Regions from separate parts of the Mesorhizobium sp. RCAM 06353 genome, predicted to be linked through region 1. Evidence: predicted binding sites of a transcription regulator. Region 1 holds the regulator's gene; each other region holds the start of a gene.

Region 1 (7,476 bases):
ACGTCACCACGGTCGAGCGCATCATCGGTCTGAAGCGCGGCACCGGCGGCACATCAGGCGCGTCCTATCTCAAGAAGATGCTCGAGGTCGTGCTGTTTCCCGAACTGTGGACGGTTCGCACCCGGCTTTGACCTCTCTCAGGTCACCGCCGTCTTGACGGCGAAGCGGGCGTCCTGCCAGGCGCCGGTGCGCATAATGTCCTCCAGCACCTCGACCGCCTGCCAGACGTCCCGGTAGCCGACATAAAGCGGCGTGAAGCCGAAGCGGATGGTCGAGGGTGCGCGAAAATCACCGATCACGCCGCGCTCGATCAGGGCTCGCATCACCTGGTAGCCATGCGGGTGGAGGAACGACACCTGGCTGCCGCGCGCATTGCCATCTCGCGGGCTTTCGAGTTCGAGACCGTAGGCGCCGCATCTGGTTTCGACGAGCTGGATGAACAAGTCGGTTAAGGCGATGCTCTTCCTGCGCACCTCTGCCATGTCGACATCGTCCCAGATATCCAGCGCGCCCTTGAGCGCCCGCATCGACAACATCGGCTGGGTTCCACACAGGAACCTGCGGATACCGATGCCGGCAGCAAAACCCTGTTCGAAAGCGAACGGCCGCGCATGGCCCCACCAGCCGCTGAGCGGCTGATGGACATCGTCGTGATGGCGTGTGGCGGCATAGACAAAGGCCGGCGCGCCCGGGCCGCCATTGAGATATTTGTAGGTGCAACCGATGGCGAAATCGGCATTGGCGCTGTCGAGCTCGACCGGCAAGGCGCCGGCCGTGTGGCAGAGATCCCAGACGATCAGCGCGCCAGCCTGGTGGGCCTTGCGCGTCAGCGCGGCCATGTCACGCAACTGCCCGGATTTGTAATTGACGTGGTTGACCAGGATGACCGCGACGCGCTCGTCGATCAGCTCTTCAATGGTTGATGCATCGACGCCTTCGAGCCGCAGCACCGTGCCCGGCCGCGTCGAGGCCACGCCTTCGGCCATATAGAGATCGGTCGGAAAGCTGTCGCCCTCGGCAACGATGACCGAGCGGTCCGGCCGCATGTTGAGTGCGGCATGCAGCACCTTGTAGATGTTGATCGAGGTCGTATCGCAGACCACCGTCTGGCCCCTCGCCGCTCCGATCAGGCGCCCGAGCTGATCGCCAAGCGCGACCGGCATATCGAACCAGCCGGCGGTGTTCCAGGCACGGATCAGGTCTTGCGCCCACTCCTGCGTCGCCGCCTTGTGCAGTTCGTTGAAGACGGCGGGTGCCGCGGCGCCCAGCGAATTGCCGTCGAGATAGATCACGCCTTCCGGCAAAATGAACCGGTCGCGCATGGCACGCAGCGGATCCGCCGCATCCATGGCTTCGACTGCTGCGAGATCGAGCGTTGCATTCATGATCGATTGTCCTTCGCGCATAGGCGCGCCCAGATGAACACGTCAGGTGAAATCGGCTGGCCGATCATGGGCAGTCGGCCAGACCCTGTCAAACATTATATATAATTTACGCCATGGAAGGCTTTCATATATAATCGTTGGCGTGGCAGTCCAAGGATGAGACAAGATGCTGGACGAAGGACTCTCGAAGACGGAAGCGGCCTACAGGCTGCTGCGTCGCGATATCCTCACGACCCGTCTGCGGCCTGGCGCGCCGCTCAAGCTCAGCGCGCTGCGCAACAGCTATGGCATTGGCTGGACACCGTTGCGTGAAGCGCTGTCGCGACTGGAGGCGGAGCGCCTGGTGACTTCCATCAGCAATCGTGGCTTTGCCGTCGCCCCGGTTTCGCGCATCGAATTGGAAGACCTGTCGCGCGCCAGGTGTGTCGTCGAACTGCCACTGCTCCAGCAATCGATCGAGAAAGGTGGCCACGATTGGGAAAACGCCGTCGTCGCCGCGCATTACCGGTTGTCGCGTTGCAAGACTGCGGTCGACGATCCATCCGACGCAGTGGTCGACGAATGGGATGAAAAGCACGAGGCTTTCCACGCAGCCCTGCTCAGCGCGGCAGCATCGCCCTGGCTGCTGACTTTCCATTCCACGATCGCGGATCAGTTGCGTCGCCATCACCGTTTTCTCGTCCTGGCGCCAACGCTGCGGGCAGCCGCCGGCCTGCAGCATGGTTATGAGGAAGCCGTGGAAGCGTTGCGCCAGGCGGTCGCAATCGAACACCACACCGCGCTCATGGAAGCGGCGCTCGATCGCGACGTCGAGCGGGCAAAGGCACTGATGACGGCGCATATCGGCTACACGCTGCATGTCTATGTTCACAGCGAAGACAGCGGCACCAACACCTCCACCGCACGCGCCGGCAGCCTGAAATCGGTTTCCGGATGACGCTTGCGCGGCGTCCAGATCCCCGCGGCCTGTGTCCGCCCCGGAGCCAGTGATTGTTGGCGTTTTGATTTCGTTTCGTTCCGCCGGAAATGGCTCTATAAGCCATACAAATCCACCTCGCGAACGCCTTTGAAACGCCTGGTGCCAAAGCGCATCCAGGGGTAGGCCACAGGCTATTAACCAAAACGATTTCAATGCGCACGCCAGCGGCGGAGGTGGTCGATTGCCGTACGCAGCCAGGGGCAAAAAATTTCAGACATCTTAACAAATTCACTAAACTTTAAACGGTTGCAGAACACAACTGGAACAGATAGTGTTTGTTCTGGGTTTGTTTTTCGATTCTGGTTCAGACCTTTTGTTCAAGCCTTGGGGGCTGCCATGCTGACGCGTAAGCAACATGAACTCTTGATGTTCATTCATGAACGGCTGAAGGAAAGCGGCATTCCGCCCTCCTTCGACGAGATGAAGGAAGCGCTCGATCTCGCCTCCAAGTCAGGGATCCATCGCCTGATCACGGCGCTGGAGGAACGCGGTTTCATCCGCCGGCTGCCCAACCGTGCACGCGCGCTGGAAGTGCTGCGGCTGCCGGATTCGATAGCGCCCGGCCTCAACGCGGCAAAGAAATTCTCGCCAAGCGTCATCCAGGGCAGCCTCGGTCAGGGCGGCCTTGGCCGTCAGATCAAGCCGGCATCGTCGCGTTTGCCCGCGGCCGGCAATGACGACGATGTGGTTTCCGCCGTGTCGATCCCGGTGATGGGGCGTATCGCCGCCGGTGTGCCGATCGATGCCATCCAGCATCAGACGCATTCTATCTCGGTGCCGCCGGACATGATCATGGGTGGTGAGCACTATGCGCTGGAGGTCAAGGGCGACTCGATGATCGAGGCCGGCATCTTCGATGGCGATACCGTCATCATCCGCAACGCCGATACCGCCCAGCCTGGCGAGATCATCGTGGCGCTCGTGGATGAAGAGGAAGCGACGCTGAAGCGGTTTCGCCGCAAGGGTGCCTCGATCGCGCTTGAAGCCGCCAATCCGGCCTACGAGACGCGTATTTTCGGCCCCGACAGGGTCAAGGTACAAGGCAAGCTCGTCGGGCTGATCCGGCGCTACTGAGCAGGAGCGGCCGGCTTTTCGGGTTTGCGCCAGGGCAACAGCCCTCTCGCCTCACGTGAATATTTGCGCTGCGCATGCCAGGGCCGATACGGGCCATCCACCGCGAAGCTGACGATTGGCGGACCGGTCGCTGATTGGCGGTCGAAGAAGACAGCAGCACTGCCCTTGCGTGCGAGCTGCCGTTTGGTGACGACGAGAACAAGCGGATTGTGACAGGCGTCATAGCCCGTCGCGTCATTGACGACGATCAGGTCTGCGAAACCGCAGGCCTTCCATGTGTCCTTGCGATCTTCGACATACGCGATGATCGCGCCGGACGGGTGCCGGGCGAGACAGACGCCGTCCGTGCAATAGAACGGTGCTCCCGGCGGCAGGTTGACCGCATCGGCAATGTCGAATTGTCCCTCCGCCTTGTTGAACATCTCCGGCACGACGATGGTTTCGGAAGTCAGCGCGCGTTTCCAATTGTCGACGGTGAACTCGTTCGGGCGAGCCCGGCTGACCGCGAGTTCGCCGCCACCGATCGGCAGCGCGACCAGCCGCGCATCTTCCGAGATCAGCACATCCGGCGTGCGTGTAGCCGACACCGTCAACAGGCCGGCAAGCGCGAATGGCAGCGCTGCGAGCCGCAGCCAGGTCGTCGCCATCGTCGCGATAACCAGGGCGACGGTCACCAGCAGGACGGATTGCTGCGAGATCAGCCCGACCGCATCGACTGGAGAGCGTTCCGAAATCCACGCCGATATGGCGATCATCGCCGTCAGACCCTTGCCCATCAGGTAAAGGGATGGTGCATCCAATCCGAACGGCATCAGCAACGCGCTGGCAACGGCCAGGAACATCACGACCGACACGATCGGCATAACGGCTAGGTTGGCGAACAGGCTGAGCGGCGACACCCGCTGGAAATGCCAGATGGCAAACAGCGCCGTGGCGCAGCCGGCGATGATGGAGGTCATGGCCAATCCGCCCGTCGCCAGCAGAAATTTTCGCGTGAGAAAGCTCGGCAGGGATCGCTTTGGCGGTGGCGGTCTTGTCTTTCCCGCATGGTGATCCGCCCAACCGGCATAGGCGCCAACCAATGCCGCGGTCGCGGCGAACGACATCTGGAAGCTCGGGCCGACCACTTCGTGCGGCGACACCACGATGACGGCGATCGCCGAGATCGCCAGATTGCGCATGGTCAGCGCCGCGCGATCGAACAGGACGGCAATCAGCATCACCGCCAGCATGATGAAGCTGCGCTCGGCGGCAACGACGACGCCGGAAATGACGAGATAGGCGGCGATCGAGACCAGTGCTGCGGCAGCAGCGTATTTCTTCACCGGCCGCCGCGCGGAAAAATCCGGAAACAGCGCGAAGGCGCCGCGCAGCAGACCCATAATGGTGCCGGCGACAAGCGCCATATGCAGCCCGGAAATCGAGATGATGTGATAGATGCCGGTGCGCCGCATCGCTTCGTTGATGTCGTCGGGAATGCCCGCGCGGACACCAACGATCAGCGCTGCCGCGATCTCGCCTTCAGCACCGCCGACCGTGGCCCTGATATGGTCGGCGATCGCTTCGCGGGCGTTTTCAATCCCGGAGAAAAGCCGGGACGAGAGCGGCATCTCGCCGTCGTCGGCGGAGACAAGCTTGGGATTGCCGAGAAAGAAGCCGCTGCCGCCGATGCCGGCGAAATAGCTGTCGAAGGAGAAATCATAGCTGTCCGGCCGCACCGGACCAGTCGGCGGCAACAGTTTGGCGTAGCCGGTGACCAGGGAGCCGGCAGTCATTTCCGCCGGAATACTGCGTGCCGAAAGCCGGACCCTTTCCGGCGCATAGCGCAGTCTGGGCCGTGCGGTCGACGTCACGTCTATGGTCAGCCGAATGCGGCCGGTCTCCATCTGCTCCCGTGAGACCACGCGGCCGGTCAGTTCAGTCGATATTTCCGAACCCAGCATCTGGGTACCCGCCCGCCATGTCTCGACCTTCGCGGCAAGCAGGCCAAGCGCGCACAACAAGGCCGCCATGAAGCCCAGATGGGTTTTCGGCCAGGAACGCGAAACAAGCGCGCAGATCGCCATCAGCACGACGACCGCGACAGGTTTTGCAAAATCAGGCTCCACTGCCAGCGAATAATAGCCGATCGCTCCAGCGGCCAGACAGACCGGCACCAGCAGGAAGGCGATGCCCCGATCAAATTCCAGCTCCGCCGCGATAGCCACGCTGTGGCGCAGACGAGGCAGGGAAACCTGGCCGAGTTGCCGTCGGAGACGCGCAATCCTGCCCGAGGCAACGGATGGAACTGGAACTGGTATATCTGCCTGCAGCGGATGGCTGCCGGGCGCAGACACGAGAGGCGATGGGGGCAGCGAGGCTGGCGGCGGGATCGCAAACAGAGACCGTTCGCTGACGCCAACACCAGCGTCCTCGCCCCGATCCGCGCCCCGGTCTCGTCCAGCCATCGGGTCTGCCCCTTGCACCCCTGACGCCCTATGCTACATGAACGCGCAACGCGCGAAAGTCCGCGCAGCCGCACCCCGCTTCAGATGGTTTCCGAGAGCTCCATGTCCGACAAGGTCGTCACCCGTTTTGCCCCCTCGCCCACCGGCTACCTGCACATCGGCGGCGCGCGAACGGCGCTGTTCAACTGGCTGTACGCAAAGCACACCGGCGGCACGATGGTGCTGCGCATCGAGGATACCGACCGCGAACGCTTCAACGAGGCGGCTACCCAGGCCATTCTGGACGGGCTGACCTGGCTTGGGCTTTCCTGGGACGGTGAGGCGATATCGCAGTTCGAGCGTGCGCCGCGCCACCGCGAGGTCGCCGAGGAACTCGTGCGCCTGGGCAAAGCCTATTATAGCTACGAGACACCTGCCGAGTTGGAGGCCATGCGCGAGGCGGCCCGGGCCAAGGGATTGCCACCGCGCTACAACGGCCAGTGGCGCGATCGCGACCCATCCGAGGCACCTGCCGGTGTCAAGGGCGCCATCCGCATCAAGGCGCCGACCGAGGGCGAGACGATCGTCCACGACCGCGTCCAGGGCGAGGTGCGCTTCCCCAACAAGGATCTCGACGACTTCATCATCCTGCGTTCGGACGGCAACCCAACCTACATGCATGCCGTCGTCGTCGATGACCACGACATGGGTGTCACGCACATCATCCGTGGCGACGACCACCTGACCAATGCCGCCCGCCAGACCGTGATCTACAACGCCATGGGCTGGAATGTGCCGTCGATGTCGCACATCCCGCTGATCCATGGCGCCGACGGCGCCAAACTGTCGAAGCGCCACGGCGCGCTCGGCGTCGAGGCCTATCGCGCCATGGGCTACCTGCCGGAAGCGCTGCTCAACTATCTGGCGCGTCTCGGCTGGAGCCACGGCGATGACGAGATCATGTCGATCAAGGACATGGTCTCCTGGTTCGATATTGGCGACGTCAACAAGGGCGCGGCCCGCTTCGACTTCGCCAAGCTGGAGGCGATCAACGGCGCGCATATGCGCCGCATGGCCGATGCCGAACTGTTCGATATCTTCATCGCCACCTTGCCCTATCTCGAGGGTGGCCCGGCAATGGCCGCGCGTCTCGACGACAGGAACAAGGCGCAGTTGCTGGCGGCCCTCCCGGGCCTGAAGGAGCGCGCCAAGACGCTGGTCGAGCTCGTCGATGGCGCCGCCTTCCTGTTTGCCACACGGCCGCTGCCGATGGACGACAAGGCGGCACTCCTGCTCAATGACGATGCCCGCAAGATCCTGCGTGGCGCTCACAAAGCTTTGTACGCGCTTACAAGTGACTGGACGGCTGCCGCGGCAGAAGCCGCGATCCGCGAGTATGCGCTGTCTGGTGGCCACAAGCTTGGCGCCGTTGCCCAGCCTTTGCGGGCCGCGCTGACCGGCAAAAGCACCTCGCCGGGCGTGTTCGACGTGCTTGCCGTGCTTGGGCGCGAAGAGAGCCTGGCGCGCATAGCGGATCAAATCGATTAGGAGCAAACTGGCCCAAGAAGATTGGCATTGAAAGGCGCGTTTCGCAGTGCAACATTAGGCTCTG
Region 2 (7,476 bases), 110 kb from region 1:
TCCCGCTGGCGATCCCGCTGATCGCCGGCCCCGGCGCGATTTCGGCGACGGTGCTGCTTTCCGGCTCGTTTCAGGGTTTTGCCGCGCAGGCCGCACTCGTCGGCATCATCTTCGTCTGCCTCGCCATCACCTATCTGGTGTTCGTGCTGTCGGAACGCATCGACCGCATCCTCGGCCAGACCGGCCGCTCGATCCTGACCCGCCTGCTCGGCGTCATCCTGGCCGCACTGGCGGTGCAGTTCGTGGCGGATGGCATCAAGGCATTGATGGCCGGGTGAACGGCAGTTCCTGCTGCCCTACTTCGTCGTCGTATCGATGACCTCGAAATCGTGTGTGATCGTGGCCGTCTTGGCCATCATGGCGGAAGCAGAGCAGTATTTTTCGATCGACAGGTCGATCGCCCGCTTCACCTTGTCGGACGAGAGCGCCCTACCCCTGACGATGAAATGCATGTGGATGCGCGTGAAGACCTTTGGCTCGGTCTCGGCCCGGTCGGCATCGAGTTCGACCACGCAGTCCTCGACCGCCTCGCGGCCTTTTTCCAGGATATGCACGACATCATAGGCCGAGCAACCGCCAGTGCCAATCAGCACCAGTTCCATCGGACTTGGCCCCGGTGTCTTGCCTTCAGGCCCCACTGCGGTTCCCAGCACGACCTTATGACCACTTCCGGACTCGCCAACGAAGGTGCGTTCCTCGACCCATTTTACCCGTGCTTTCACCGTAGCAGTCCTTCCCGTATTCCTTGATCGCTAATCAGCCTTCAATTCGACAATGCAAAACCCCGAAAGTCCATGCGGGACTCTCGGGGCGTGTATCGATCGCGCGACATCAGCCGCCTGGTATTGCTTTCGATCAAAACGGGATTTCGTCGTCCAGTTCGCGCGACGAACCGCCGCCACCGCCGCCGCCCCTGGGAGCGCCGCCGCCACGGTTGAAGCTTTCGGTCGGGCTGGACTGACCGAAATCGGAACCGCGGCTGCTGCCGCCGCCGGAATAGCTGCCGACCTGGCCGCCCTCACCCTGGCCGCGCGCGTCGAGCATCTGCAGCTCGCCGCGGAATTTCTGTAGCACGACTTCCGTCGTGTACTTGTCGGCACCGGTCTGGTCCTGCCATTTGCGCGTCTGCAGCTGGCCCTCGACATAGACCTTCATGCCCTTCTTCAGATACTGCTCGGCCACCTTGGCGATGCCCTCATTGAAGATGACGACATTGTGCCACTCGGTCTTTTCCTTGCGCTCGCCCGAATTCTTGTCGCGCCAGCTTTCCGACGTGGCGATGCGGATGTTGACGACCGGCTCGCCCGAGTTCAGGCGACGGATCTCAGGGTCCGCGCCGAGATTGCCGACCAGAATGACCTTGTTGACGCTACCCGCCATGATTTTTCTCCGCGCTCATCCGAAAACAAAATTTTGTCGCAGCACCTTACAGGCTACCGGCGTCAGCCGCTTGCCAAGGCTGGCTTTTCCCACAACGTTTTTGTTCCCTTTTCGTTCCTATATGCACTGCCGCTGATTGTCAAGGAATGGCAGCAATACCCGAGCGAGATATATGGGTTTCAAAACAGCGCTTGCCAAATCGATAAGTATCGACTTATGCTTTTGCCATGATCGAAGCCGAGATTTTCCGCGCCCTGGCCGACCCGACGCGTCGCGCCGTCTTCGAGCGTCTCGCCACAGCTGAGATGAGCGTGTCGGAACTGCGCAATGGCCTGACGGTATCGCAGCCGGCCGTGTCGCAGCATCTGGCGGTGTTGCGCGGCGCCGGCCTCGTGGTCGAGCGGCGGGCCGGCCGCAACGCCTATTACCGCGCCGATCCGCAAGGGCTTGCCCCCTTGCTCTCCTGGATCGAGCGCTACCGGACCTTCTGGCCGGAGCGCATTGAAAGGCTGAAGACGGTTTTGAAGGACATGGATCAATGAAAGATTTGGGATCAATGAACGCCATGACCCAGGGCGAAGCCACCCCTGACGCGCTCGAGTTCGAATACGACCTTGCCGAACCGCCGGAAAAAGTGTGGCGGGCGCTGACCGTACCGGAACTGCTCGCCGCCTGGATGATGCCGAACGACATCAAACCGCAGACCGGCAGCCGTTTTGCCTTCGCGGGACCGGAGGCTCCGATCGAGTGCGAAATCCTCGACGCCGAGCCGGAGCGCCTGCTGCGCTATTCCTGGCGGGAGCAGCCGGCCGGTGTGGCGCGGCAGGATCCGCTCGACAGTATCGTCACCTTCACACTCGCCCGCACCGTTTCCGGCGGCACGCATCTGCGCATCGTCCATGCCGGTTTTGCTGGGAAAGCGATGCCCGCAGTCGCCATGGCGGGCACCGGCTGCCGGCTTTCGCTGGGATTGCGTGGGGCCGGAAAGCCCACCGCCGCCAACACACCGCGCCTTCTGCTGCGCGCGGCATAAATACGGAAATCGGAGACGAAAAATGAGCGGTATTGCCAGTCTGGTGCCGATGGTGATCGAGCAATCGAGCCGCGGCGAACGCGCCTTCGACATATTTTCGCGGCTGCTGCGCGAGCGCATCGTCTTCATCAACGGCGAGATCAACGACGACGTCTCGGCGCTGGTCTGCGCGCAACTCTTGTCGCTGGAGTCGGACAATCCCGACAAGGAGATCTCGCTCTACATCAACTCGCCCGGCGGCGTGGTGACCAGCGGTTTCGCCATCTACGACACGATGCAGTATATCAGCTGCCCGGTATCGACCGTGTGCATGGGCTTTGCCGCCTCGATGGGATCGTTCCTGCTGATGGCCGGCACAGCGGGGCGCCGCATCGCGCTGCCGAACGCCACCATCCTGCTGCATCAGCCGCTTGGCGGCTTCCAGGGCCAGGCCTCCGATATCCAGCGCCATGCCGAGCGGATCGGCAAGACCAAACGCCATATGGCCGAACTCTACGCGCAGCATTGCGGCCGAACCTATGAAGAGGTCGAGCGCACGCTCGACCGCGATCATTTCATGACCGCCCGCGAGGCGCAGGCATGGGGCATTGTCGACCACGTCTTCGACACGCGCAAAAAGGCGGCATGAAGCCAGCGTCGGATCGGAATCCTGCCTGCTGTCGAAGATTTGACGATGCCGGTCTGGCCGCGCTGGCGGCACGTCACTATAATCCCGGGATCACCGACACTCATTCGCCCAGGACATCGCGTCGCATCATCGCCGCTGCGGTGCTCGCCATCGCCAGCCTTTTGAGCAACATGGCACTCGCCGACGACAGTTCGGTGCAGGCACAGAAAGGCGCCCTGCCCGGCGTGAGCGGCGATTATCGCATTGCCAAGCCCGCCCCCGTGCCGGAGCCCGACGACGCATTCCCCAGCAACGGCAACGGCACGTTCAAGATTGGCGATACCGATGTCAGGATTTCCGGCAGCATCGCGGTCGATATCGCCACGGGCGGATTCAAGCCACGGAAGTAAGCTGCCGCCGCCGCGGACAGCTCAGCCATTTTCCAAAAAACAGCCCCGCCGTGCCCTTGGGCAAACGGACGGGGCTTTTCTGGATCTTAAATCCATATTTTGCCGGGAGTGTACTGCCGGCGTTTGATTTCGGATGCTACGCGGCGTCAGCCGACGATCCGACTAGCAGTCTCTAATTGTTGAGGGATACGGCAAGTCACGGTTTGTCGGGTGGCGCAAACGCTAAACCCTGGCACTTATGCCTGCCGCGGCTCCAACGAGATGTGGAGCCCTTGGGGACTATCCGGTGGCGTCATGCTCCGCTCCTGTGTCCGTTGCGACATTGTCGTCGTGAAGCACAGATCGCTAGTGCCTGCGGCGTCTCGCAGGCCGCCTTGGGGCGGCGAGGCCATCGAAGGACGGCCGGCTTCACTTGACTTTTGGAGACTGCTCCTGTGAGCCGGCCACGTCAACCATCAATAGCCGGTTACCGAAAATTGTGATCGCCGGGAGGTTACGTCCAGGTCAGTTTTTGCACAGCTTTGTCAGGAGCGTGTTCGGCCTTTGTTCTTTCCGCTTGCCCCTTCGCGCGAAAGACGGTTAAACGACTTTCGTCGAGAATTGTGGCGTCTCTCGACGTGGCGGCAATAATACCTACATAGGGGATGGTCGGGAAAACCCGCCAATCCCACGAATTCCAGATCTGAGGCGGCGACCGGCGATGGCCGACCATAAATTCCTTTCCATTCGCGGGGCGCGCGAACACAATCTGAAGAACGTCGATCTCGACCTGCCGCGTGACAGCCTGATCGTCATGACCGGCCTGTCGGGCTCCGGCAAATCGTCGCTCGCCTTCGACACTATCTACGCCGAAGGCCAGCGCCGCTATGTCGAGAGCTTGTCGGCTTACGCCCGGCAATTCCTCGAAATGATGCAGAAGCCGGATGTCGACCAGATCGACGGCCTGTCGCCTGCCATCTCCATCGAGCAGAAGACCACCTCGAAGAACCCGCGCTCGACGGTCGGCACCGTCACCGAGATTTACGACTACATGCGCCTGCTGTTCGCGCGTGTCGGCATCCCCTATTCGCCGGCCACCGGCCTGCCGATCGAGAGCCAGACGGTCAGCCAGATGGTCGACCGTGTGCTGGCGGTGGAGGAAGGCACCCGCCTGTTCCTGCTGGCGCCGATCGTGCGCGGCCGCAAGGGCGAGTACCGCAAGGAACTGCTGGAGCTGCAGAAGAAGGGGTTCCAGCGCGTCAAGGTCGACGGCGTCTTCTATGAAATCGCCGACGTTCCGGCGCTCGATAAAAAGTACAAGCATGACATCGACGTCGTCGTCGACCGCATCGTCGTGCGCGGCGATCTTGCCACCCGTCTTGCCGACTCCATCGAGACGGCGCTGAAGCTCGCCGAGGGCCTGGCGGTGGCCGAGTTCGCCGACAAGCCGCTCGATTCCAGCCAGACCGGCGAGGATTCAGTCAACAAGTCGAAGAACGAGACGCATGAGCGCATCCTGTTCTCGGAAAAATTCGCCTGTCCGGTGTCCGGCTTCACCATTCCGGAGATCGAGCCGCGGCTGTTTTCGTTCAACAATCCGTTCGGCGCCTGCCCGACCTGCGACGGTCTCGGCAGCCAGCGCGCCATCGACCCCAACCTCGTCGTGCCCGACGAAAACGCGTCGCTGCGCGACGGCGCCGTCAGCCCGTGGGCGAAGTCGACCTCGCCCTACTACGTGCAGACGCTCGAGGCATTGGGCAAGGCATACAACTTCAAGCTCGGCGACAAATTCAAGGATCTGAGCACCGAGGCTCAGGACGCGATCCTGCGTGGCACCGGCGAGCGCGAAGTCACCTTCCAGTACGACGACGGGCTGCGCTCCTACAAGACGACCAAGACCTTCGAAGGCGTCATCCCCAATCTCGAGCGGCGCTGGAAGGAAACCGAGTCCGCCTGGATGCGCGAGGAGATCGAGCGCTTCATGTCGGCGACACCTTGCCCGGTCTGCAAAGGCTATCGGCTGAAGCCTGAGGCGCTGGCAGTGAAAATCGCCGGCAAGCATATCGGCGAAGTCACCGAGCTTTCGATCCGCAAGGCCGACCAGTGGTTCACTGACCTGCCGCCGCATCTCAACGACCAGCAGAACGAGATTGCGGTGCGCGTGCTCAAGGAAATCCGCGAGCGCCTGCGCTTCCTCAACGATGTCGGTCTCGACTACCTGACCCTGTCGCGCAATTCCGGCACGCTGTCGGGCGGTGAAAGCCAGCGCATCCGGCTGGCCTCGCAGATCGGTTCGGGCCTCACCGGCGTGCTTTATGTCCTGGACGAGCCGTCGATCGGCCTGCACCAGCGCGACAATGCCCGCCTGCTCGACACGTTGAAGCACCTGCGCGACATCGGCAACACGGTGATCGTCGTCGAGCATGACGAGGATGCCATCCTGCATGCCGACTATGTCGTCGACATGGGTCCGGCCGCCGGCATCCATGGCGGCGAGATCATCGCCCAGGGCACACCGCAGCAGGTGATGGCCAACCCCAATTCGATCACCGGCAAATATTTGTCGGGCGCGCTCGAAGTGGCGACGCCCGGCGTGCGGCGTGAGGCGAAAAAGAATCGGCGCCTGAAAATCGTCGGCGCGCGCGGCAACAATCTGAAGAACGTCACCGCCGAAATCCCGCTCGGCACCTTCACCGCCGTCACCGGCGTGTCGGGCGGCGGCAAGTCGACCTTCCTGATCGAGACGCTGTTCAAGGCGGCCTCGCGCCGCATCATGGGTTCGCGCGAGCATCCGGCCGAGCATGACCGCATCGAGGGTCTCGAATTCCTCGACAAGGTCATCGACATCGACCAATCGCCGATTGGACGGACCCCCCGCAGCAACCCCGCCACCTATACCGGCGCCTTCACGCCGATCCGCGACTGGTTCGCGGGCCTGCCCGAAGCCAAGGCGCGCGGCTATCAGCCGGGCCGCTTCTCCTTCAACGTCAAGGGCGGCCGCTGCGAAGCCTGCCAGGGAGACGGCGTCATCAAGATCGAGATGCACTTCCTGCCCGACGTCTACGTCACCTGCGACGTCTGCCACGGCAAGCGCTACAACAGAGAGACGCTCGACGTGCAGTTCAAGGGCAAGTCGATCGCCGACGTGCTCGACATGACGGTCGAGGAAGGCGTCGACTTCTTCGCCGCCGTGCCCGGCGTGCGCGACAAGCTCGAGACGCTGAAGCAGGTCGGCCTCGGCTACATCCATATCGGCCAGCAGGCGACGACACTGTCCGGCGGCGAAGCGCAGCGCATCAAGCTGGCCAAGGAACTGTCGCGCAAGGCGACCGGCAAGACGCTCTACATCCTCGACGAGCCGACCACCGGGCTGCATTTCCACGATGTCGCCAAATTGTTGGAAGTGCTGCACGAACTGGTCGACCAGGGCAACACGGTGGTTGTGATCGAGCACAATCTCGAAGTCATCAAGACCGCCGACTGGGTGCTCGACCTCGGCCCCGAAGGTGGTGACGGTGGTGGAGAACTGGTCGCCCAGGGCACGCCGGAAGCCATCGTGCGCGAAAAGCGCAGCTACACAGGACAGTTCCTCAAGGAGCTGCTCGAGCGCCGCCCCGGAGGCAAGCGCGAAGCGGCGGAGTGATGGCCGAACCGGTTGGCGCCTGGGGAGACTTTGAATGACCATCCAAAGAGCGGTTGCCGGCGATCTGCAAACCGTTGTCTCGCTGACTGCGGCAGCCTATGCGCCTTACACTGCTTTGTTGGGCGCGCTGCCGATCCCGGTGACCGAGGACTATGCACCGCGCATCGCGCGCGGCGAGGTCTGGCTGCTGGAGAGCGGCGGAGAACTTGCCGGAGCGCTGACACTGGAGCGGCATGAGGATCACGCGATGATCTTCTCCGTCGCGGTGTCGCCCGCCTTCCAGGGCAAGGGTTTTGGCATAAAGCTGCTCAATCACGCGGATCAACAGACGCGCCAATGGGGCCTGCCGGAGACACGGCTCTACACCAATGCAAAAATGGAACGGAACATCGCGCTCTATCTCGCTTACGGCTATCGCGAAACG
Region 3 (7,476 bases), 2.9 Mb from region 1:
AAATGCATGACCAAGGTTGCAATCGTCACGGGTGGATCGCGTGGCATCGGTGCGGCGATCTCGATCGCTTTGAAGAACGCCGGCTATTCGGTTGCCGCGAACTATGCCGGCAATGACGAGGCGGCGGCGAAGTTCAAGGCCGAAACCGGCATTCCGGTCTACAAATGGTCGGTTGCCGACTATGACGCTTGCGCCGCCGGCATCAAACAGGTCGAAGCCGACCTCGGCCCGGTCTCGGTTCTGGTCAACAATGCCGGCATCACCCGTGATGCCATGTTCCACAAGATCACCCGCGAGCAGTGGAAAGAGGTCATCGACACCAATTTGTCCGGTGTTTTCAACATGACGCACCCGCTGTGGAACGGCCTGCGCGAGCGCAAGTTCGGCCGCGTCATCACCATCTCCTCGATCAACGGCCAGAAGGGCCAGGCCGGCCAGGTCAACTACTCCGCCGCCAAGGCCGGCGACATCGGCTTCAGCAAAGCTCTCGCGCAAGAGGGGGCTCGCGTGGGCATCACCGTCAACGTTATCTGCCCCGGCTACATCGCCACCGAAATGGTCAAGGCGATCGACGAGAAGGTACTCAACGAGCGCATCATCCCGCAGATCCCGGTTGGCCGCCTTGGCGAACCGGAAGAGATCGCGCGCTGCGTCGTCTTCCTCGCTTCGGAGGATGCCGGCTTCATCACCGGCTCGACCATCACGGCCAATGGTGGCCAGTACTTCGCCTGAGGCTTCGCGACGCTCGGCAACCGCCTGGCCGCCTGACAATCGCGATTGTCAGGCGGCCAGTTTCAGCTGGGGTCCGGCTTCAGACTTGCTGGGCGCGACTGATCCCGGCCTGCCCGAAGGCGCCGGAAGCCGGGCCAGCGACGCCCGGCTTAGTCCTGACAGTTTCAGCGCGATGCGACGCTTCAGGAGCGGGCTGAGGTTCACCACGGACAGAGCCAGATTGCGCAGGAACCGCTTCACCGGATTGCGAGCAAGCGCCATGTCGGTCATCCTGCCCGCGAGGTCGAGGACCTCCTGAGCAGCCGGGCGGCGCAGCGTTTCATAAAGGTCGAGTTCCGACTCGGAACGAACGCCGTTCACCACATCGCCAAGCAATTGGCCAAGCACGACCGCATCGATGATGCCTGTGTTCATGCCTTGCCCACCCGCCGGGCTGTGGACATGGGCGGCATCGCCCATCAGGAACAGCCGGTCCTTGCGATAGGACCGGACCAGGCGATGATGAACGCGGAATCGCGAACTCCAGGTGATGCCAAGCACCCGGGCTCTCTTTGTTGTCGGTCCACGGCTGTCGAGCAGCGCCTGGATGTCGGCGACATCAGGTTTCTCCGGCGCCTCATCCATTGTCGCGACGACACGATAAGATCCGTCCGGAAGTGGCGCCACAACCACCAGTCCGGCCGGGGCAAAGAACAGCGACACCTTCTGTCGGCCCCACCGGCCAGTCGAGACGGACGTCTGCCAGCACAAACGAGCCGTCATAGGCCTCGCCGTCGAACTCGATGCCTGTCGACTTGCGTACCAAGCTCTGCATGCCGTCGGCACCGACGACGTAGCGGGCCGATATGATTTTCTCTTGGCCGTTTTCGACCACTGTCACCCGCGCGCCGTCACTGTCTTGAGCAAACGCCACAGCCTCGACTTCGCGATGAATGGTGCCGCCAAGTGCGGAGATCCGTTCGGCGAACACCTGCTCGGTCAGATTCTGCGGCAGCATCATCAAGTAAGGATATCTTGATGGGAGCTTGCCGAAATCGAGCTTGAGCAGCGCCCTGTTTCGGTCGCGTATGGCAAAATCTTTCAGCTTCACCGAAAGCTCGCTCAGCCGCTGCGTGACGCCGAGCGGTTCGAGCGATTCCAGTGTTTGCGCATGGATGACACCGGCGCGCGACGTCTGCAGGCCCTGCGCAAGCTTCTCGATGAGCACGTGATCGACACCGGCCTGGTGCAGTGCAATGGACAGCGCCATGCCGGTCGGACCAGCACCGATGATCAGGACTTCAGTTTTTTCGGGCAGCATTTTCCCACCTCCATTTATCAACAATCGTTGACTTTTTAGCGAACCGCATTGCATTTGTCAACAGGTGTTGGCATATGCATTTTCATGACCGAGAATCAGCCGAAAAAAATAACCAAGTCAGACCGTACACGGGCTCAAATCCTCGAAGCCGCGCGCCGACTTTTCGCCGAGCGCGGCTATGACGGCGCCTCCATCCGAGACGTTGCAGCACAGGCCTCGATCGATCCGGCGATGGTGATCCGTTATTTCCACAGCAAGGACGAGTTGTTCGCCAGGGCGGCAGTCGTGAACCTGCAACTGCCCGATCAGCGGATCGATCCAGCCGCTATCGGCGAAACGCTGATCAGGCGCTTTCTCGTGAACTGGGAAGGTCCGGCCAACGGGCCCGGCATGATAATCCTGCTGCGCTCGGCGGCTTCGAACGAGCACGCAGCCGACAAGGTCCGCGATGTCTTCGCCAACCAGGTGAGGCCCATGGTCGCTTCGATCGGTGACCCGGCGGATGCCGGCCGACGCGCCGGGCTGGTTGCCAGCCAGTTGCTGGGTCTCGCCACGTGCCGATACCTGCTACGGCTTGAGCCGGTGGTCGCGCTATCCCATGAAGACATCATCCGAAACATCGGCCCCGTATTGCAACGCTACGCTATGGGTCACGACGCGCATTGACTTTGGGGATGTGCCCCAATCCGGCACGCAAAGGTTAATGGCGGCAGCGCCGCCTGTGTGAACCATGTGGGCAAGCCTGTGAATTCTCGGTGGATAAGCTGTTCACAACACCAGATATTGGCGGAACAAAACGGGAAAATACCGCCGGCGCTGTTTTGTCTCCTATTCGTTCTGGCTTTGAGCGGAAGTTAACGCTAATGGCCCGGAATCGCCTGTAATCCTTTAACGCCCGGTTCAGAAAGATTAACAATTTCATTATCTTGGGCGACCAGCATCGCGCCGTCTCCCTCGTTTCCCGGCAAAGGTTAAGGGCTAAGCTCGCCCTGCATAAAACGGGCCAGTTCAGGGATTCAGCATCTGGTGAGACTCAGGGTCACGAAATCCACATCTAGCCGTGAACAAAAGCTGAATCTGTCGGAGTCACTGATTCGTCGCCGATTCGTTCCAGACTCGTTCCAACTCTTAATCAGCAGCCGCTTAAGGGCTTGGCACAGAGGCCTTCGAGCCGACGGCGGAACATTCCGCTTTCGCTTCGCGCCCGAAATCCCTATGTGTCGCCTGTCATACGCGCCAGTTGAGGTGCGCTCCCGACAACCAGAGGCCAGAAAGCCTTATTTCCAGGTCGATGAACATCCAGCCGAAACACACAGAGCCGCTGATCCTGTCGGGCCGTGACGTGACCGCGGTGCTTGGCCCGACCAACACCGGCAAGACCCACCTCGCCATCGAGCGCATGGTGGCGCACGAAACCGGTGTCATCGGCCTGCCGCTCCGGCTGCTGGCCAGGGAGGTCTACAGCCGCGTCTGCGAAAAGGTCGGCGCCCACAAGGTCGCGCTGATCACCGGCGAGGAGAAGATCCAGCCGCCGGGCGCGAAATATTCGGTCTGCACCGTCGAGGCCATGCCGCGCGAGACCGACGCCGCCTTCGTCGCCATCGACGAGGTGCAGCTGGCCGGCGACCTCGAACGCGGCCACATCTTCACAGACCGCATCCTGCATCTGCGTGGCCGCCAGGAAACGCTGCTGCTTGGCGCGGCCACCATGCACGGTATCCTCCAGCGCCTGCTGAAAGGCGTCTCGGTGGTGACGCGGCCAAGGCTGTCGCATCTGGCCTATGCCGGTTCGAAGAAACTGACCCGCCTGCCACGCCGCACGGCGATCGTCGCCTTCTCCGCTGACGAGGTCTACGCCATCGCCGAGCTGATCCGCCGCCAGCAGGGTGGAGCGGCCGTCGTGCTCGGGGCGCTCTCGCCCCGCACCCGCAACGCCCAGGTGGCCTTGTTCCAGTCGGGCGATGTCGACTATCTCATCGCCACCGACGCCATCGGCATGGGCCTCAACCTCGATCTCGACCATGTCGCCTTCGCCCAGAACCGCAAATTCGACGGCTACCAGTACCGCAATCTGACGGCGGCCGAGCTCGGCCAGATCGCCGGCCGTGCCGGCCGGCATCTGCGCGACGGCACCTTTGGCGTTACCGGCCAGGTCGACCCGCTCGACGAAGACCTGGTCAAGAAGATCGAAGGCCATGATTTCGAGCCGGTGAAGGTGCTGCAGTGGCGCACCGCCCATTTCGACTTCGCCAGTCTGGATGCATTGAAACGCTCGATCGAGACCAACGCGCCGGTCGAGGGCCTGACGCGGGCGCTGCCGGCGGTGGACGCGCAGGCGCTCGAATACCTCTCCCGCGACGAGGACATCCGTGCGCTCGCCACCGATGCCAAGCGCGTGGCGCTGCTGTGGGAAGCCTGCGCGCTGCCCGACTACCGCAAGATCGCGCCCGCCCAGCATGCCGACCTCATCGCCTCGATCTATATGGACCTTGCCCGCCATGGCCATGTCGACGAAAACTACATGGCCGAGCAGGTGCGCCGCGCCGACACCACCGAGGGCGACATCGACACACTGTCGCACCGCATTGCCCAGATCCGCACCTGGACATTCGTGTCGAACCGGCCCGGCTGGCTGGCCGATCAGGCACACTGGCAGGAAAAGACGCGCGAAATCGAAGACAGATTGTCGGATGCGTTGCATGAGCGGTTGACGAAACGCTTCGTAGACCGCAGGACTTCCGTCCTCATGCGGCGCCTTAGAGAAAATACCATGCCTGAAGCCGAAATTAGTCCTACCGGAACCGTTCTTGTCGAAGGCCACCATGTCGGCGAGTTGCAAGGGTTCCGCTTCACCGCCGACCAGACCGCCGGCGGCGAAGACGCCAAGGCCGTGCGCACGGCCGCGCAAAAAGCGCTGGCCGCCGAATTCGAGGCGCGCGCCGAACGTTTTGGCGCCTGCGCCAATGGCGACCTCGCACTTGGCTCGGACGGCACACTGCGCTGGATCGGTGCACCGATCGGGACGCTGGTTTCCGGCGAAGACGCGCTGAAGCCGCGCCTGGTTCTGCTGGCCGACGAACAGTTGACCGGCCCGGCGCGCGACAAGGTCGCCGCGCGCGCCGAACGTTTCGTCAATTTCCAGATTGAAAGTCTATTGAAGCCGCTGGTCGACCTGAAGAACGCCGACCAGATTTCCGGCATCGGTCGTGGCATCGCCTTCCAGCTGGTCGAGAATTTCGGCCTCATCAACCGCCGCGATATCGCCGAGGAGATGAAGTCGCTCGATCAGGAGGGTCGTGCAGCGCTACGCCGGCTTGGCGTACGCTTCGGCGCTTATCATGTCTTCGTGCCGGCGCTGATCAAGCCGGCGCCCGCCGGACTGGTGACCTTGCTGTGGGCGCTGACGAATGACGGCAAGGACAAGCCTGGTTTCGGCGACGTGGTCCACGCGCTGGCGTCCGGCCGCACGTCCGTGGTCATCGATCCGACCTTCGACAAGGCCTTCTACAAGCTTGCCGGCTACCGCAACCTCGGCCGCCGGGCCGTGCGCATCGACATATTGGAACGGCTGGCGGATCTCATCCGTCCGGCGACCAACTGGAAACCCGGCCTCGGCCAGCGTCCGGACGGCGCCTATGATGGCCAGTCCTTCATGGTGACGCCGCCGATGATGTCGATCCTCGGCGCCACAGCCGACGACATGGAAGAGATCCTGAAAGGCCTGGGCTACCGCGCCGAGCCGAAGCCGCCGGCAGAAGTCAAGGCGCGGCTCGAGGCGCAGGACACTGCCGCACGCGAAGCCGTGGCTGCGAAACGCGCCGCGGAAGAGGCTGCGCGCGCCGAGCAGGCCAGAGCTGCGGAGGCTGCCGCAACAGATGCGGCCGCGGAGACAGCAGTCGAGGGTTCGGAACCAGTTGCCGCCGAGGCCTCCCTCGAAGCGCCGGCCGAGGTCATCGCCGAAACGGCAGCACAGCCCGTCGCTGTCGCTGAAGAGCCAACCGAAGCTCCTGCCGAAGTCACGGAAGAGCCCGCAACAGAGGCTGTCGCCGAAGCGGCTGCTGAACCTGCTGCCGAGCCAGAAGCGGAAGCCGAAACTGTCGAGGCCGAAGCAGCGGAGCCAGTTTTCGAAGCCGCGCCGGCGACGGAAGCGGTTTCGGGCGAACCCGCCGTGGTGGCTGAGGCGGCCGCCGGCGCGCCTGCCGAAGCCGAAGCGCCCAAGCCGATCCTGTTGTGGCGCCAGGGCCGTTTCGAACAGCGCCCGCGCCATCACGAAGGCCGAAACAACCGCCAGCGCAACGGACAAGCGCGCGGCCGAAACAATGCGCCGGCCGATGCCGCCGGTGCACCTGCTGCGGCCACGCCGGGCGAACGCCCGGCCCATGAAGGGCGGCGCGACGGCGCCGGCAAGCCGCGCTTCGACCGCTCGAAATTCAAGCCCAAGCCGCAGGCCGAAGGCGAACAGCGCCGCGATGGTCGCCCGCAAGGCGAGCGTCCCGAGCGCCGTGACGGCCGTCCCGACTGGAAGGGCGGCAGGCCCGAAGGCAAGGGCGGTCGCCCCGACCAGGGCGGCGCAAAGCAGGCCTTCCAGCCGAAGCCGCGCGAGGAACGTCCGGTGCGCTTCGATCCGGACTCGCCCTTCGCCAAGCTCGCCGCCTTGCGCGACCAGTTGAAGAAGTAGGCTCGGCTCGGGTTCGATGGTTGCTGAAGGCCGCCAGCGTATCGACAAATGGCTGTTCTTCTCGCGCGCGGTGAAATCGCGCTCGCTGGCGGCGAAGCTGGTCGTCGCCGGACGGGTGCGCATCAATCGCGACAAAGCAGCGCAGGCCTCCGATCTGGTCAAGCCGGGCGACGTCCTGACCATCACGCTCGACCGGCGCATCTTCGTCTGGAAGGTGCTCGCCGCCGGTGTCCGGCGCGGCCCGGCGGAAGAAGCCCGCACCCTCTATGAGGACATGTCGCCGCCGCCCGCACCCAAGGGCGAGGCGCTTCCCGATGCTATTCCGGCGCTGCGCGAGGCCGGCAGCGGCCGCCCGACCAAAAGAGAGCGCCGCCAGACCGACCGCTTGCATGGCGAAGATTGAGGCTTGCCGACCGGAACAGGGGCCGCGATCTCCAGGCCAACGGCGGACGCCCGACGGAACCGAACCCGGCAAACAAGACGCTCAACGCGACATCGCACGCCCCTGGCGCGCTTGCTGCCTGGAATTCCATTCCGGAAACGCCGAAGCCGTCGGGCATGGCAACCCTTGCAAGCGACGGGCAAAGGCGTTACCTCACGGAAAAAGCCCAAGAAAACTGGCCCATTAAGCTGGGACGTCCCGGAGCCGATCGATGACCTATGTCGTGACCGACAATTGCATCAAATGCAAATATATGGACTGCATTGAGGTCTGTCCGGTCGACTGTTTCTATGAAGGCGAGAACATGCTCGTCATCCATCCCGA
Region 4 (7,476 bases), 1.3 Mb from region 1:
AGCTGGTTCAACCGTTGCCAGTTCTCCTTCGCTTGCGACGGCAGAAAGAAGCGCATCGATAGCCCGGTCGCCTACAAGACCGCGCAGGACATCGCCATGGCCGTCACGGCCGGCAAGATCTTCATCCCGGAGGTCGGGTCGTCGACCCATTATTATGCCCAATATGTCCATCCGGGCTGGGCGCGCACCATGCAAAAGATGACCAAGATCGGCCTGCATATCTTCTACCGCACCTACGGCGGCGGCTGGAGCTGAGGTTCGTTGGCCGCTGGTCTTTTCCATCGGCCACGGGCTCGATCAGCGAGCCATTGCCCGGGGGATTCGCGCAACCTATCCCCATCATCGCGACGGGCACGATGTCGCACCTCTCTAATTGATTGATTTTATTGCCTAAAATACATGACAATGAACTTCCGCCCGTGGCTTGACGGGCGCAACCCCTCTAACTATGTTGCCGGCGACTTTAGAAGCGGACGGACGGTGACGGTCTGACCGGGCAGGGGGGTTGCGATGGCCGACAAGAATGGGCCAGACGGAACCGGAGAAACCGGCCGCGGCAATCAGCATGAAACCGGCATCCGCGACGACGATCTTGAGCGACGTCGGCGTGAACTTGAAGCATCGCTTGCGACAAGGCTGCCGAACCGGTTCGAGGGGAAAGACGACGCGAAAGCGGGCAGTGCGGCCGGATATGGCCAGGCGGTCAAACTCTCCAGTGAATTTATCGCTGGCGTGGTGGTGGGCGCCGGCATCGGCTGGATCATCGACCGGATGGCGGGGACATCGCCGTGGGGTCTGATCGTTTTCCTGCTGCTTGGTTTTGGCGCCGGCGTGCTCAATGTCATGCGTTCCGCGGGCGTTGTGGCAGAATTCGGACAAGGCGATAAATCGCGCTCTGGCCGGGACGACAGCAAATAGCCGCCCTCGTGCGGCAATGGTAATTTGGCCGTACGCGGCATTGACGGGGTTAGAACGTGGCAGCTGACAAGGTCGATCCGATCCACCAGTTCCATATCATCAAGCTGGTTCCGATTAACATCGGCGGCTACGACCTGTCCTTCACAAATTCGGCACTGTTCATGGTCGCGACCGTGGTTGTCGCGGCTGCGTTCCTGTTCCTGACGACGTCGAGCCGCAGCCTGGTTCCCGGACGGCTGCAGTCGATCTCCGAAATGGCCTACGAATTCGTCGGCAACATGTTGCGCGATGCCGCCGGCACGCAGGGCATGAAGTTCTTCCCCTTCGTGTTCTCGCTGTTCATGTTCGTGCTGGTCGCCAACCTGCTCGGCCTGTTCCCTTATTTCTTCACCATCACCAGCCACATCATCGTCACCTTCGGCCTCGCCGCATTGGTGATCGGAACCGTGGTGGTCTATGGCTTCATGAAGCACGGTCTCGGCTTCCTGAAGCTGTTCGTGCCGCATGGCGTGCCGGTGTTCCTGCTGCCGCTGGTGGTGCTGATCGAAGTCATCTCCTTCGTGTCGCGCCCGGTCAGCCTCTCGGTTCGTCTGTTCGCCAACATGCTTGCCGGCCACATCACGCTGAAGGTGTTCTCGGGCTTCGTCGTCAGCCTCTCCGCGCTCGGTGCGGTCGGCGTCGCGGGCTCGATCCTGCCGCTGGCCATGGCGGTGGCGCTGACCGCGCTTGAATTGTTGGTCGCCTTCCTGCAGGCCTACGTCTTCGCGGTGTTGACCTGCATGTATCTCAACGACGCCCTGCATCCCGGGCACTGACCAAGACTTTCCGGCCCAAGAGTTTCCAACATTGGCGTCGGATGGAATACCAACGGAATTTTCAGATCCAAAGGAGTTGAACAAATGGACGCAGAAGCAGCAAAGTACATCGGCGCCGGCATCGCTTGCCTGGGCATGGGTGGCGCGGGCATTGGCCTGGGCAACATCTTCGGCAGCTACCTCTCGGGTGCGCTGCGCAACCCGTCGGCTGCTGACGGCCAGTTCGGCCGCCTGATCTTCGGCTTCGCCGTGACCGAAGCTCTGGGCATCTTCTCGCTTCTCATCGCGCTTCTGGCCCTGTTCGGCTGAGCTTTGGGAAGATTGGACAGGCCGGCCGCGCAAGCGGCGGGCCTGATATCTGGGGATAGTCCATGTTCGTGACATCTGCCTTCGCGCAAGAGTCCGCGCCATCAGCCGATACCAGCCATGCCGCGACCGGAGGCGACACGCACTCCGCCACCGGCGTGCCTGCCGAAGCGCATGGCGCATTTCCGCCGTTCGATCCTGCGACCTTCCCGTCGCAGCTTCTGTGGCTGGCGATCACTTTTGGGCTGTTCTACCTCTTCCTGAAGCGGGTCGTGGTGCCGCGCGTCGGCGGCATCATCGATGTCCGTAACGATCGCATCAGCCAGGATCTCGATCAGGCGAGCAAGCTGAAGGGCGAGGCCGACGCCGCTGTTGCTGCTTACGAGCAGGAACTGGCGGAAGCCAAGAAGAACGCCAATTCGATCGGCCAGCAGGCCGCCGATGCGGCCAAGACGGAAGCCGAGACCGCACGCAAGAAGATCGAGGCGGCGCTCGACGAGAAACTTGGCGAGGCCGAGGCCCGCATTTCTTCCATCAAGGCCAATGCCATGAAGGAAGTCGGCAGCATCGCCGAGGATACCGCTTCGGCAATCGTCGAGGCCCTGGTCGGCGGCAAGGCCAGCAAGGCCGAGATCGCGGCCGCGGTCAAATCCGTGGCCGGGTGAGGAGCGCATCATGGACGCCACATCTCTCGCAACGCTCTGGGCCACGATCGCCCTGATCATCTTCCTGGGCGTCGCCATCTACATCAAGGTCCCTGGCCTGATCGCCAAGGCACTCGACGCCCGCGCCGCCAGGATCAGCAGCGAGCTCGACGAAGCTCGCAAGCTGCGTGACGAGGCCCAGCAATTGCTCGGCCAGTACAAGAAGAAGCGCAAGGAAGCCGAGCAGGAGGCTGCCGACATCGTTGCGGCCGCCAAGCGCGAAGCCGAAATGCTCGCCGCCGACGCGCATAAGAAGTCCGAAGATTACGTCGCTCGGCGCACCGCGCTTGCCGAGCAGAAGATCGGTCAGGCTGAGCGTGACGCGGTCGCCGAAGTCCGTGCTAGCGCCGTCGACATCGCCGTCGAGGCCGCCCGCGCATTGCTTGCCGCCAAGGTGGACGTCAAGGCCGGAGCTGATTTGTTCAAGGCATCGCTTGCGGATGTGAAGGCAAAGCTGAACTGAGCTGACAACATGTGGAAATCAAAAAAGTCGCCCGGGCAACCTGGCGGCTTTTTTGTTGTAGCGCGGATAATCTCCCCCCTCGAGGGGGAGATGTCGCCAAAGGCGACAGAGGGGGTCGGTTCGACCGGGCGCGACGCTCATGAGACGTTGAAAGAAGAGGCTGGCGCTTCACGCGCGGCGACCCCCTCTGGCCTGCCGGCCATCTCCCCCTCGAGGGGGAGATCAGCTATCATCGCCGTTAGCCTAATCCAGCCCCGCAAGACTCTCTTCCTCAACCACCTCAACCCCGCCCAGCCTGAACGGCGCGAACGACACGCGGTGCAGCCGCGCGACCGGGCCATGTGCCTCGATCGCGGTGCGGTGACGGGCGGTGGCGTAACCCATATGGACTTCGAAGCCGTAGCGGTCGTGCTGGTTGCCACAACCGCACATCATGCGATCGCGCATCACTTTGGCAACGATCGAGGCGGCGGCGATCGATTGCGAGCGCTGGTCGCCCTTGATCAATGCGCGGCCGTCGCACGGCAGTCCCGGCGGCACGTCGCGGCCGTCGGCAAGCGCGAGCTTCGGCCGAACCGACAGCCCGACCAAAGCGCGGCGCATCGCCTCGAGGCTCGCCTTGAGGATGTTGCTGCCGTCTATGCCCTCGGCGCTGATCGAGGCCATCGAAACTGCCTGTGCGGAGCCAAGAATGCGCAGGAACAGCGCCTCGCGCTGCAAATGGCTGAGCCTTTTGGAATCGTCGAGGCCTTCGGGGATGTTGGCGGGGTCGAGCACAACAGCTGCGGCGACGACCGGTCCGGCCAGCGGGCCGCGACCGGCCTCGTCCATCCCAGCGACCGGCCACAGCCCGTCGGCCATCGCCTTCGTCTCGAAGGAGAAATCGGGTTTCTCGACGATCTCGAAGAGAAGCGGAGAATCGGAACGCGCGCGAGCCATATTGCGGCGAGGTTCGCATCGGCTCCGATTCTCCGCAAGTCCCTCCGGGTCGGGTGGGGCGCCGGACCGGGAGGGCACCGTCTGCAGGCCGGGGCAGGCCGGACGGGATTTCTTGCCGTGGCAGGTCAAACCGCCACGGCAAAATGCATTTTCAGAGCAGCATCAGCTGTTCCTGGTCTTTTCCAGCCGCGACGAACTGGTCGGTGCGCAGCGTGCGCCGTTCGGCATTGAGTCCGAGCCGCTTGGAGGTGATCTCGAAGCGGCGGCCGATCTGCCAGGCGTAGGGTCCGGCGCCCTTCATGCGCTTGCCCCATTCCGAATCGTAATCCTTGCCGTCGCGCATCGAACGGATCAGCGACATCACATGGCGATAGCGGTCGGGATAGTGGCGCAGCAGCCAGTCCTTGAAGATCGGGCTGACCTCCAGCGGCAGGCGCAGCACGACATAACCCGCCTCGCGTGCGCCGGCTGCGTGCGCCGAATCGAGAATCCGCTCCATTTCCTGGTCGGTGAGGCCAGGGATGATCGGCGCCACCATGACCGAAGCCGGGATGCCGGCATCCGAGAGCTGCCGGATCGCTTCCAGCCGCTTGGTCGGCGTCGACGCACGGGGCTCCATGGTGCGCGCCAGCATGCGGTCCATTGTCGTCACCGACAGCGCCACCTTGGCCAGCCCGCGCTCGGCCATGCGCGACAATATGTCGATGTCGCGCGTCACCAGGGCGGACTTGGTGACGATGCCGACCGGATGGCCGCGCGCTTCCAGCACTTCGAGGATCTCGCGCATGATCCGGTACTGCTTTTCGATCGGCTGGTAGGGATCGGTGTTGGTACCGATGGCAATGGTGCGCGGCTGGTAGCCGTCCTTCGACAGTTCCTTGTCAAGCAGCCGCGCAGCATCCGGCTTGGCGAACAGCTTGGATTCGAAATCCAGGCCCGGCGACAGACCCATGAAGGCGTGCGTCGGCCGCGCGAAGCAATAGACGCAGCCATGTTCGCAGCCGCGATAGGGGTTGATCGACCGGTCGAAGGAGATGTCGGGCGATTCGTTGCGGGTGATGATGGTGCGCGGCTTTTCCACCTGCACCTCGGTCTTGAACGGCGGCAGTTCCTCCAGCGAACTCCAGCCATCGTCGAAGACGTGCCGGCTGACGGATTCGAAGCGGCCGGACGGATTGATGCCCGCCGACCGGCCGCGATTGCGGTCCGGACGGATACGCACGCCACTCTGCTCGATCATCGCATTGGCCATTTCGGCTCGTCCTGCCCCAAAGGCTGCAATGTCGGCACGCACGATCGGTTCCATCTTGGCCCGCTCCCAGGGACTGTCCATGTTGTGTCGAATCGCTCTGTTCATGAAATTATTCCTATTTCGCCGATGAGAACAAAGCAAGAACTTTTTATGCTGCGCCGCAAAAACTGGCGCTGTGCGTGGCTTTCCGCTATTCGGCTAAACATGCTCAGTGTTCTCATCGAAACGCGCAATGACGAGGAGGCTCTCGCCCGCACGCTCGCCTCGCTGATTGGCGGCGCGGTCGAGGGGGTGGTGCGCGAGGTCGTCGTCTGCGATGCCGGTTCCACCGACCAGACGCATCATGTCGCCGAGCATGCCGGCTGCCAGTATGTGGCGAGCGGCGGTATCGCCGCCGGCATAAGGCAGGCCAAGGGTGACTGGCTGCTGCTGCTGGAACCGGGCGCGCGGCTGGTGGAAGGCTGGATCGAAGCGGTCGTCGTCCACACGGGCAGGCAAACCATGGCGGCGCGATTCTCGCGGGCGCGGGGCAGCCGCACGCCGTTCCTGGCTCGGGTGTTTTCCGGAAATCGCGCGCTCGCCGATGGGCTGGTCATCAGCAAGCGGCAGGCCGCGTCCTTGTCGAAGAGTGCCGGCAGCGCCGAGGCTTTGGCGCGCGGCCTGGCGACGAAGAGGCTCGACGCCGAGATCTGGGTGGCGCCGCCGAAGCAGCAGCACCGCTCGCCAAAGTGATTTTTTGCGGCTGCTCTGTTCATTGTGCATTGCACAAAATCTGACGTGGGGTTAGCCTTCTTCTGAAGTGGGTGAATTGGGTTTGGGTCATGCGAGTGGTGAGAACCGATGCGGCATCGGGTGTCACGCTCATAGACGAGGACCTGATGAACCTTTCAACCCCTGACAAATCCGGTGCTGCCAGTCTCGAGGCCATTGCGCGCAATGGCAGCCTGCTGCGGCGCATTGCCGTGCGCATTCCGACCTATCTCACGGACCTTCGCGAAAACCCTGCCTGGCTGCCGATGTTCATGCTGGCGCGCACCATGCCCGGTCGCCGGATGCATTGGCTGGGTGCAAAACGCGCCCGTCTTGCCGACAATGTTGGGGATACAATGTTTTCCGGTGTCGAGCGGGCGGCGGTGGTCGATGCGCTACGTTCCGACGGCCTGTTTTCAGGCCTGGTCCTGCCGCCGGAAATTCATGAGGAGATCGCGCATTTCGCGGGGCGTACGCCTTGCTTCGGCAATTTCGATCGCCGTCTCGAGTTCATGCCGGGCGAGCATGCGCAGGCCGAGAAACGCCTGGGCCGTTCGCTGCTCAGCGGGCACTATTTCGAGCGCATCCTTGATTGCCCTGCGGCACTCGCCATCCAACGCGATCCGCTGCTTCTCGACATTGCCGCGCATTATCTCGGCGGCCAGGCGAAACTGATCACCACGCGCGTCTGGTGGAGCTTTCCGACCGGCGAGGCTTCGGACGCCGACAAGAACCTTGCCTCGCTCGGCAAGTATCATTTCGACCTCGACGATTGGCGCATGCTGAAATTCTTCTTCTACCTCAAGCCTGTCGACGCAGACACAGGTCCGCATGTCTATGTCAGGGGCAGCCATAACAGGCGCGCCATCAAGCATCAGCTGACCCTGCTGGTCGGCCATCCCGCCCAGGATGTGCTGGACGTCTATGGCGAGCAGAGCCCGGTGACGCTGACTGGAGAGGCTGGCCTCGGCTTCGTCGAGGATCCGTTCGGATTCCACATGGGCACCGTGCCGGCGCGCACGCCGCGGCTGATGATGGAAGTCGGCTTCGGTGTTTCGCGCCCTTCGCGGCGGCGCTTTCATGGCGAACCGGTCATCCGGTGATGGCTATTTTCCACGCCGCAGATGCTCGTCCAGGCGCGGCATGATCTCGACGAAGTTGCAGGGCATGTGCCGGTAGTCGAGCTGCGCCTTGAGGATGCCGTCCCAGGCGTCCTTGCAGGCGCCGGGCGAACCCGGCAGCACGAACACGAAAGTGGCGTTGACGACGCCGCCGGTCGCCCGGCTCTGGATCGTCGACGTGCCGATCTTGTCGTAGGAGATGCGGTGG

Evidence for each region. Region 1 encodes LexA, which represses DNA repair genes until DNA is damaged. Its sites were predicted from a motif close to TGTTCNNNNTGTGTTCNG; they were not measured.
Region 2: the regulator LexA is predicted to act here: its motif matches at 3,964-3,981, upstream of uvrA (excinuclease ABC subunit UvrA).
Region 3: the regulator LexA is predicted to act here: its motif matches at 3,139-3,156, upstream of AC56QX_RS08600 (helicase-related protein).
Region 4: the regulator LexA is predicted to act here: its motif matches at 5,526-5,543, upstream of AC56QX_RS29710 (PA0069 family radical SAM protein).

The regions. Positions count from the first base shown of each region.
Region 1 is NZ_CM185031.1:4,762,374-4,769,849, reverse strand. It holds gene kynA (tryptophan 2,3-dioxygenase) at 1-131, shown strand, start outside; gene kynU (kynureninase) at 138-1,385, opposite strand; gene AC56QX_RS22950 (GntR family transcriptional regulator) at 1,552-2,322, shown strand; gene lexA (transcriptional repressor LexA) at 2,701-3,438, shown strand; gene AC56QX_RS22940 (ComEC/Rec2 family competence protein) at 3,432-5,885, opposite strand; gene gltX (glutamate--tRNA ligase) at 5,988-7,412, shown strand.
Region 2 is NZ_CM185031.1:4,650,360-4,657,835, reverse strand. It holds gene AC56QX_RS22375 (MarC family protein) at 1-278, shown strand, start outside; gene AC56QX_RS22370 (OsmC family protein) at 297-722, opposite strand; gene AC56QX_RS22365 (single-stranded DNA-binding protein) at 856-1,380, opposite strand; gene AC56QX_RS22360 (ArsR/SmtB family transcription factor) at 1,608-1,922, shown strand; gene AC56QX_RS22355 (SRPBCC family protein) at 1,937-2,413, shown strand; gene AC56QX_RS22350 (ATP-dependent Clp protease proteolytic subunit) at 2,436-3,041, shown strand; gene AC56QX_RS22345 (hypothetical protein) at 3,038-3,430, shown strand; gene uvrA (excinuclease ABC subunit UvrA) at 4,131-7,052, shown strand; gene AC56QX_RS22335 (GNAT family N-acetyltransferase) at 7,087-7,476, shown strand, end outside.
Region 3 is NZ_CM185031.1:1,839,431-1,846,906, reverse strand. It holds gene phbB (acetoacetyl-CoA reductase) at 7-732, shown strand; gene AC56QX_RS08615 (FAD-dependent oxidoreductase) at 781-1,356, opposite strand; gene AC56QX_RS08610 (FAD-dependent oxidoreductase) at 1,349-2,032, opposite strand; gene AC56QX_RS08605 (TetR/AcrR family transcriptional regulator) at 2,117-2,698, shown strand; gene AC56QX_RS08600 (helicase-related protein) at 3,324-6,710, shown strand; gene AC56QX_RS08595 (RNA-binding S4 domain-containing protein) at 6,727-7,113, shown strand; partial or broken gene fdxA (ferredoxin FdxA) at 7,364-7,476, shown strand, end outside.
Region 4 is NZ_CM185031.1:6,103,725-6,111,200, reverse strand. It holds gene AC56QX_RS29745 (cell wall hydrolase) at 1-255, shown strand, start outside; gene AC56QX_RS29740 (AtpZ/AtpI family protein) at 511-918, shown strand; gene AC56QX_RS29735 (F0F1 ATP synthase subunit A) at 975-1,733, shown strand; gene AC56QX_RS29730 (F0F1 ATP synthase subunit C) at 1,818-2,042, shown strand; gene AC56QX_RS29725 (F0F1 ATP synthase subunit B) at 2,105-2,704, shown strand; gene AC56QX_RS29720 (F0F1 ATP synthase subunit B) at 2,715-3,206, shown strand; gene rnhB (ribonuclease HII) at 3,450-4,145, opposite strand; gene AC56QX_RS29710 (PA0069 family radical SAM protein) at 4,297-5,451, opposite strand; gene AC56QX_RS29705 (glycosyltransferase) at 5,602-6,129, shown strand; gene AC56QX_RS29700 (hypothetical protein) at 6,276-7,250, shown strand; gene moaB (molybdenum cofactor biosynthesis protein B) at 7,254-7,476, opposite strand, start outside.